One region of the Thermoanaerobacter siderophilus SR4 genome, then DNA from elsewhere that is predicted to be linked to it. Evidence: predicted binding sites of a transcription regulator. Region 1 holds the regulator's gene; the other holds the start of a gene.
The links. Region 1 encodes HrcA, which represses chaperone genes, less so after heat shock. Its sites were predicted from a motif close to ATTAGCACTCANNNNNNNTGAGTGCTAAT; they were not measured.

Region 2: a site for HrcA is predicted at 1,319-1,347, ahead of THESIDRAFT1_RS06425 (nucleotidyltransferase family protein). Genes of this name have one in related genera too.

Annotation. Positions count from the first base shown of each region.
Region 1 is NZ_CM001486.1:2,505,151-2,508,537, forward strand. It holds gene dnaK (molecular chaperone DnaK) at 1-987, opposite strand, end outside; partial or broken gene grpE (nucleotide exchange factor GrpE) at 1,005-1,585, opposite strand; gene hrcA (heat-inducible transcriptional repressor HrcA) at 1,608-2,639, opposite strand; gene hemW (radical SAM family heme chaperone HemW) at 2,734-3,387, opposite strand, start outside.
Region 2 is NZ_CM001486.1:1,323,017-1,326,403, forward strand. It holds gene THESIDRAFT1_RS06415 (beta-1,2-mannobiose phosphorylase) at 1-340, shown strand, start outside; gene THESIDRAFT1_RS06420 (beta-1,2-mannobiose phosphorylase) at 355-1,245, shown strand; gene THESIDRAFT1_RS06425 (nucleotidyltransferase family protein) at 1,462-2,508, shown strand; gene THESIDRAFT1_RS06430 (glycosyltransferase family 4 protein) at 2,538-3,387, shown strand, end outside.

The sequences.
Region 1 (3,387 bases):
ACCCATTATTCTCTTTACTGTCTCCTGTACCAAAGGCACTCTTGTAGAACCACCAATGAGAATGACTTTATCAATATCAGAAGGTTTTAAACCTGCGTCGCTTAATGCTTGGTTAACAGGACCTACAGTTGATTCTACAAGGTCGGAGATTAGCTCTTCGAATTTTGCCCTTGTAAGATTTACATCTATATGTTTTGGACCTGTAGCATCAGCAGTAATAAATGGCAAGTTTATATTAGTAACCGTTGCAGAAGAAAGCTCTATTTTTGCTTTTTCTGCAGCATCTTTTAGTCTCTGCAATGCCATCCTGTCACTTCTTAAGTCAATTCCATATTCTTTTTTGAAGTTGTCAGCAAGCCAATCTATTATCCTTTGGTCGAAGTCATCCCCACCCAAATGGTTATTGCCACTTGTAGCCAAAACTTCAAATACTCCATCTCCTATTTCCAAAATAGAAACATCAAAAGTACCGCCACCTAAGTCATAAACCATTATCTTTTGATTTCCTTCTTTGTCAAGTCCATATGCCAAAGCAGCAGCTGTCGGCTCATTTATTATTCTCAAAACCTCAAGACCTGCAATCCTACCTGCGTCTTTTGTAGCCTGCCTTTGGCTGTCATTGAAATAAGCAGGAACAGTAATTACCGCCTGTGTAACTTTTTCGCCCAAGTAAGCTTCTGCATCAGCCTTAAGCTTTTGCAAAATCATTGCAGAAATCTCTTGAGGTGTATACTCTTTATCGTCAATTTTTACTTTGTAATCAGTTCCCATGTGTCTTTTTATAGACATTATAGTCCTGTCAGGATTTACAATTGCCTGCCTTTTTGCAACTTGCCCTACTAACCTTTCTCCTTCTTTAGTAAAAGCGACGACTGAAGGCGTAGTACGAGCTCCTTCTGCGTTAGGTATTACTACAGGTTGGCCTCCTTCCATAACAGCAACACAAGAAAATGTAGTTCCTAAGTCAATTCCTATAACTTTCCCCATATTTTTCAACCTCCTTTTTATTTTGCTACTTTAACCAAACTTGGTCTTATTACTTTATCTTTTAGATAATACCCTTTTTGGAAAACTTCAATAATTTCATTTGGTTGCTTTCCTTCTACCTCTTCCTGCATTACAGCATGGTGTTTATAGGGGTCAAAAATCTGCCCCTCTGCTTCAATTTCTTTCACACCAAATTTATCCAATATTTTTTAAACTGCCTGTAAATTAATTCTATCCCTTCTTTTAGAGAATTATAATCTCCACTGCTTGCCAAAGCTCTTTCAAAATTATCCATAATAGTCAAAAGTTCTAAAATCACTGTTTCTTGCCCGTAATCGATCATCTCAGCTTTTTCTTTTTCTATTCTTTTTCTGTAATTTTCAAATTCTGCTTTCAATCTTTGTGCAATATCTAAATATTCTTGAGCTTCAGCCTCTTTTTGCTGAAGTTTTTGCTTTAATTCCTCTATTTCATCAACCGTTTGTTGCTTATGCTCCTGCTGTGTTTGTTCTTCCTCTTCAGGAGGCCCTTCCATTTGTTCATTTGATTCTAAATTATTTACATCCTTTTCCTCCTCTTTGTTAATTTCTTTTTCCATCTCTTCCACTTATATCACCTCGTTATATTTCATCATTGTATATACTCGACAAAAGATTTGAAAGCTCTTTTGTCATCATATTGATTTCGTTAATCAACCTTCTATAATCCATTCTTGTAGGTCCTATAATTCCTATTGTACCCACCACACGACCGTTAATCTTATAAGTGGTTTTTATTACGCTTAAGTCTTTCATCTCTTCAAACTTGTTTTCACTTCCTATTCTCACATCTATAAAATCTACTTCAGGCTCTAAAACTTCGTTCAATAACGACTTGTTGTCCAAAAGATTGAAAAAATTTTTTGCTTTGCCTAAATCCTTGTATTCAGGAAAATCTAAAATATGGAAAGTTCCATCCGCATAAATGTCCGTTTCTTGTAACTGCTTCAAGCTCAAAAGTATAGTGTTTATCAATTCGTCGGCTATAAAAGCTACCTCTCCCAACATCTGCCTTAAATCTTTTTGTAAAAACTCAAAAATATCTTTTTCGCTTTTGCCAGCAATTTTGTCATTTAACAAATTGTTTAAAAACTCAAAGATAGTTCTATCTACATTTTGGCATAAATTTAGCAAGTAATTTTTTACAATTCCTGTGTCTGTCACTACTAAAAAGATCATTTTATTAGAAGCAACAGGTATAAGTTGGATTTTCCTTATTCTATCAGGGTTCAACTTTGGCATTTTAGCAACTGTAGTATGGTGAGTTATGTTAGCCAAAATTCTTGCATATTTCTTTACAATTTCATCAAATTCTGCTATTATTTCCTCGCGAGTATTATAGCTAATTGGAGGGTCATTGTTTATATAATTTCGAAGAATGCTGTCTACATAAAATCTATATCCTTTATCTGAAGGTATTCTTCCTGCGGAAGTATGAGGTTGCTCCAAATATCCCATTTCTTCTAAATCCGCCATTTCGTTTCTTATAGTAGCAGAACTTAGTCCTATATTGTACTTCTTAGCTATTGTTCTCGACCCTATTGGCTCTGCCGTCATAATATAATCAGTAATAACCGCATATAGTATTTTTTTCTTCCTATCATCTAACGGCATTTTCACCACCCCATGTATTATTAGCACTCTACTCGATTGAGTGCTAATTCATGTTTTTAAAATACCACTCTTATAATTTTTTGTCAATACTCATTTAGGGCAGAAATTCTTCAAAAATGACGTTAGAGACATCAATACCCCTCTCGGTAAGTTTTGCACACTCATTATCAATCTCAATTAGACCTTCATTTAAGTATTTTTGTATTACTTTTTTGTAAAATTCAAACAAACTGATACCAAATCTTTTCTTAAAATCCTTGTCACACACTCCTTTTGTCATTCTCATTCCTAAAAACATAAACTCAGCCATTCTATCTTCTTTTGCCAACTTTATTTTTTCCTTAACTGCACTTTTTCTTTCTAAAATGCTCTTAATATAGTCTTTTATATTTTCAATATTACTATATCTCACACCCTCCATATAAGAATGGGCTCCTGCACCAAATCCCAAATAATTTTTGCATTCCCAGTATAAAATATTGTGGCGACATTCAAATGTGGGCAATGCAAAATTAGATATTTCGTAATGGTGATAACCTTTTTCTTTTAAAAACTCTATACCCCAATGATACATTTTAAGCTCTTCTTCCTCATCAACTATAGGCAACTGACCCTTTTCATAAAGTCTGTAAAAGGAGGTGTTAGGTTCTAAAATCAAGCTATAAGTAGAAACATGCGTCGGCTGTAATTTTACTACTTCTTTTAAAGTTTCTTGCCACTCTTTAAAGGTTTGAGTAGGAAGAGCATA
Region 2 (3,387 bases), 1.2 Mb from region 1:
CCCTAAACCTTACACATGGGAGTCAAAGAAAATTGGCATAGCAGGACCTCCTATAAAAAGAGAAGATGGATGGCTTTTAATATATCACGGGGTGGATGACAACAATGTGTACAGACTTGGTGCAGCTCTTTTAGACTTAAAGGACCCATCAAAGGTTGTTGCGAGACAAAAAGAGCCTATTTTAGAGCCAGAGTTGGATTGGGAAATAAATGGGCTTGTGCCTAATGTGGTATTTAGCTGTGGAGCAGTTGAAGTGAATGACATGTATTACGTGTATTACGGAGCAGCAGATACCCATATAGGTGTAGCAGCCATTGAAAAAGAAAAAGTAAAATTTTAAAAGGAGTGTATGGAGTGATAAAATTAAAGAGATTATCAGATAAGCCAGTATTGATGCCAAAAGCAGAAAATGAATGGGAAAGAGCAGCAGTTTTTAATACTGCAGCAATTTATGACAATGGACTGTTTCACTTGATTTATAGGGCTACTGACATTGGACCTCACGCCAAATATGGGAAATATACTTCTCGCCTGGGGTATGCAGTTAGCAAAGACGGGATTAATTTTATGAGATTAGACAAACCAGTGATGAGCAATGAGACAGAACAAGAGCTCAGAGGATTAGAAGACCCAAGGATAGTCAAAATTGACGGCATTTATTATATGATGTACACAGGTTTTGGGGACAGGTTTCATGATGACTATAGGATTTGTTTGGCTACCTCCAAAAACCTTATAGATTGGGAGAGAAAAGGAGTAGTTTTAGATGAACCTAATAAAGACGCCTCTTTATTTCCTGAAAAAATCAATGGAAAGTATGTGATGCTTCATAGAAGGTATCCAGATATATGGATTGCCTTTTCAGAAGATTTAAAAAATTGGTATGACCATAAGCCTATCATTAAGCCAATTCCTGGAACGTGGGAAAGTGCGAGAGTCGGAATTGGAGGGCCGCCTATTAGGACAAAAGATGGTTGGTTTTTGATATACCATGCAGCTGATGACAATAATGTATATAGATTGGGAGCAGTCCTTTTAGATTTAGAAGATCCATCAAAGATTATTGCAAGGCAAAAAGAACCTATCTTAGAGCCAGAACTACAGTGGGAAAAAGAAGGATACATTCCTAATGTTGTATTTAGTTGTGGTAATGCAGTAAAAGATGATACTATTTACGTTTATTATGGGGGCGCGGATACTGTTATAGGCGTGGCGATATTAGAGATGAAAGATATCAAATTTTAGCAGGCTTTTAAAAGGCCTGTTTTTATTTACAGAAAAGTACTTGACATGCCAAAAAGGATTAATTATAATACTTATTAGCAGCCGAATTTCAAGAGTGCTAATATATTTCTCCTCTTCTTAGTTCTTATCGTTCTTATAAATTATATCACTTGTATCACGCCCTTCTTTTGTTTTTAAGGTTAATTTTTGAAAAACTTCATAAAGGAGGGGTCTTTTATGAAGGCGTTGTTATTGGCAGGAGGTTTGGGAACAAGGCTAAGACCTCTTACAGATGACCTGCCAAAACCAATGGTTCCTATCATGGGAAGACCTCTTTTAGAAAGGATTATTTTAAACCTTAAAAAAAGTGGAGTAGATGAAGTTGTAATAAGTACTTATTATAAGTCTCAGTACATTGAAGATTACTTCAAGCCAAAAGAGGACTTAGGTGTAAAAATACACTATATTACAGAAGAATCTCCTTTGGGGACTGGTGGGGCAATAAAAAACGCCGAAAAATTTTTTGATGATACTTTCCTCATTTTAAACTCTGATATCGTCAGTGATATTGACTATGCAGATTTGATAAAATACCACAAGAGAAGAAGAGCTCAAGTAACTATTGCATCTATTGAAGTAAGAGATACTTCTCAGTACGGAGTTATAGAATTTGATGAAAAAGGCTTTATAACTGCTTTCAAAGAAAAGCCCAAACTAGGCGAGAGTAATTCTAAGTATATTAACGCAGGAGTATATGTATTTGAACCTGAGGTGTTAAAAGAAATTCCTGAAAATACAGTAGTATCTGTAGAGAGGGAGACATATCCCAAACTTTTGGAAAAAGGGTATAGAATGGCTATTTATAAATTTAACGGCTACTGGATAGATATAGGTACAATAGATAAATACAAAAAAGTTCATGAGGACATTTTAAAAGGAAAATCAAAATTTGTAAGTACTACTTCCTCAAGAGGTATAATTTTAGGAGACAATGTTAAAATTCATCCTACCGCAAAAGTGATAGGACCTGCTTATATTGGAAATAATACTGAAATTGATGCCTATGCTACAGTTGGTCCGTATACAGTAATTGGGAATAACTGTCGAATAGGTCAAGAGAGCAAAGTATCACAAAGTGTATTGTGGGATAATGTAAAAGTGCGCAGGTTTGCAAGATTAGAGAATGCAGTTGTCACTTCAGAATGTATAGTAGAGGTGAATATGGAAGTTAAAAATACAGTGTTTACAGCTAATAGATTGGCAAGTACTACGTTGACAACTTAATACTAAACAAACTAAGAAGGGGGCGTGATATGATGAGCGTATTGGGGAGAAATGTAGCATTTTTGAGCACTTATCCACCAAGAGAGTGTGGCATTGCTACTTTTACTCAAGATTTAGTTAATGAAATAAAAAAGATAAAACTTATTAATTTTGCAGGAGTAATTGCAATAAACGATAATAAAACTTACGAATACGATAGTGATGTTAAATATCAGTTACAACAATTTGTAAGAGAAGATTATGTAAGATTAGCCCGTGAATTAAATGAATCTGACATAGATTTGCTCATTATAGAACATGAATACGGAATATTTGGAGGAGAAAGTGGAGAGTACTTATTAGATTTGGTAGACAATTTAAATATACCCTTTGTTTTGACAGTCCACACAGTATTATCAAATCCAAATGAAAAACAACTTATGATACTTAAAGAATTAGGTAAAAAAAGTGTTAAAGTAGTTACAATGGCTAAAAATACTATACCACTTCTTGAAAAGATATATCACATACCTTCTAATAAAATCACTGTCATTCCTCACGGTGTGCCCAATCTTCCAGTATTACCCAAAGAAACATTGAAAGAAAGATATGGATTTAAAGGCAGAAGAATAATAAGCACTTTTGGTCTTATAAATCCGGGCAAAGGAATAGAGTATGGCATAGAAGCAATAAGTATTGTGGCTAAAAAATACAAAGATGTATTATACCTAATTTTAGGGCAAACCCATCCAAACATAAAGAGAGAATTTGGGGAAGAGTATAGGGAGAAACTTCAAAAACTAGTTCATGACCTTGGAGTAGAAGATAATGTAAAATTTGTGGACAAATATCTTACGAAGAAAGAGATTTTGGAGTATTTGAAGATGTCAGATATATATA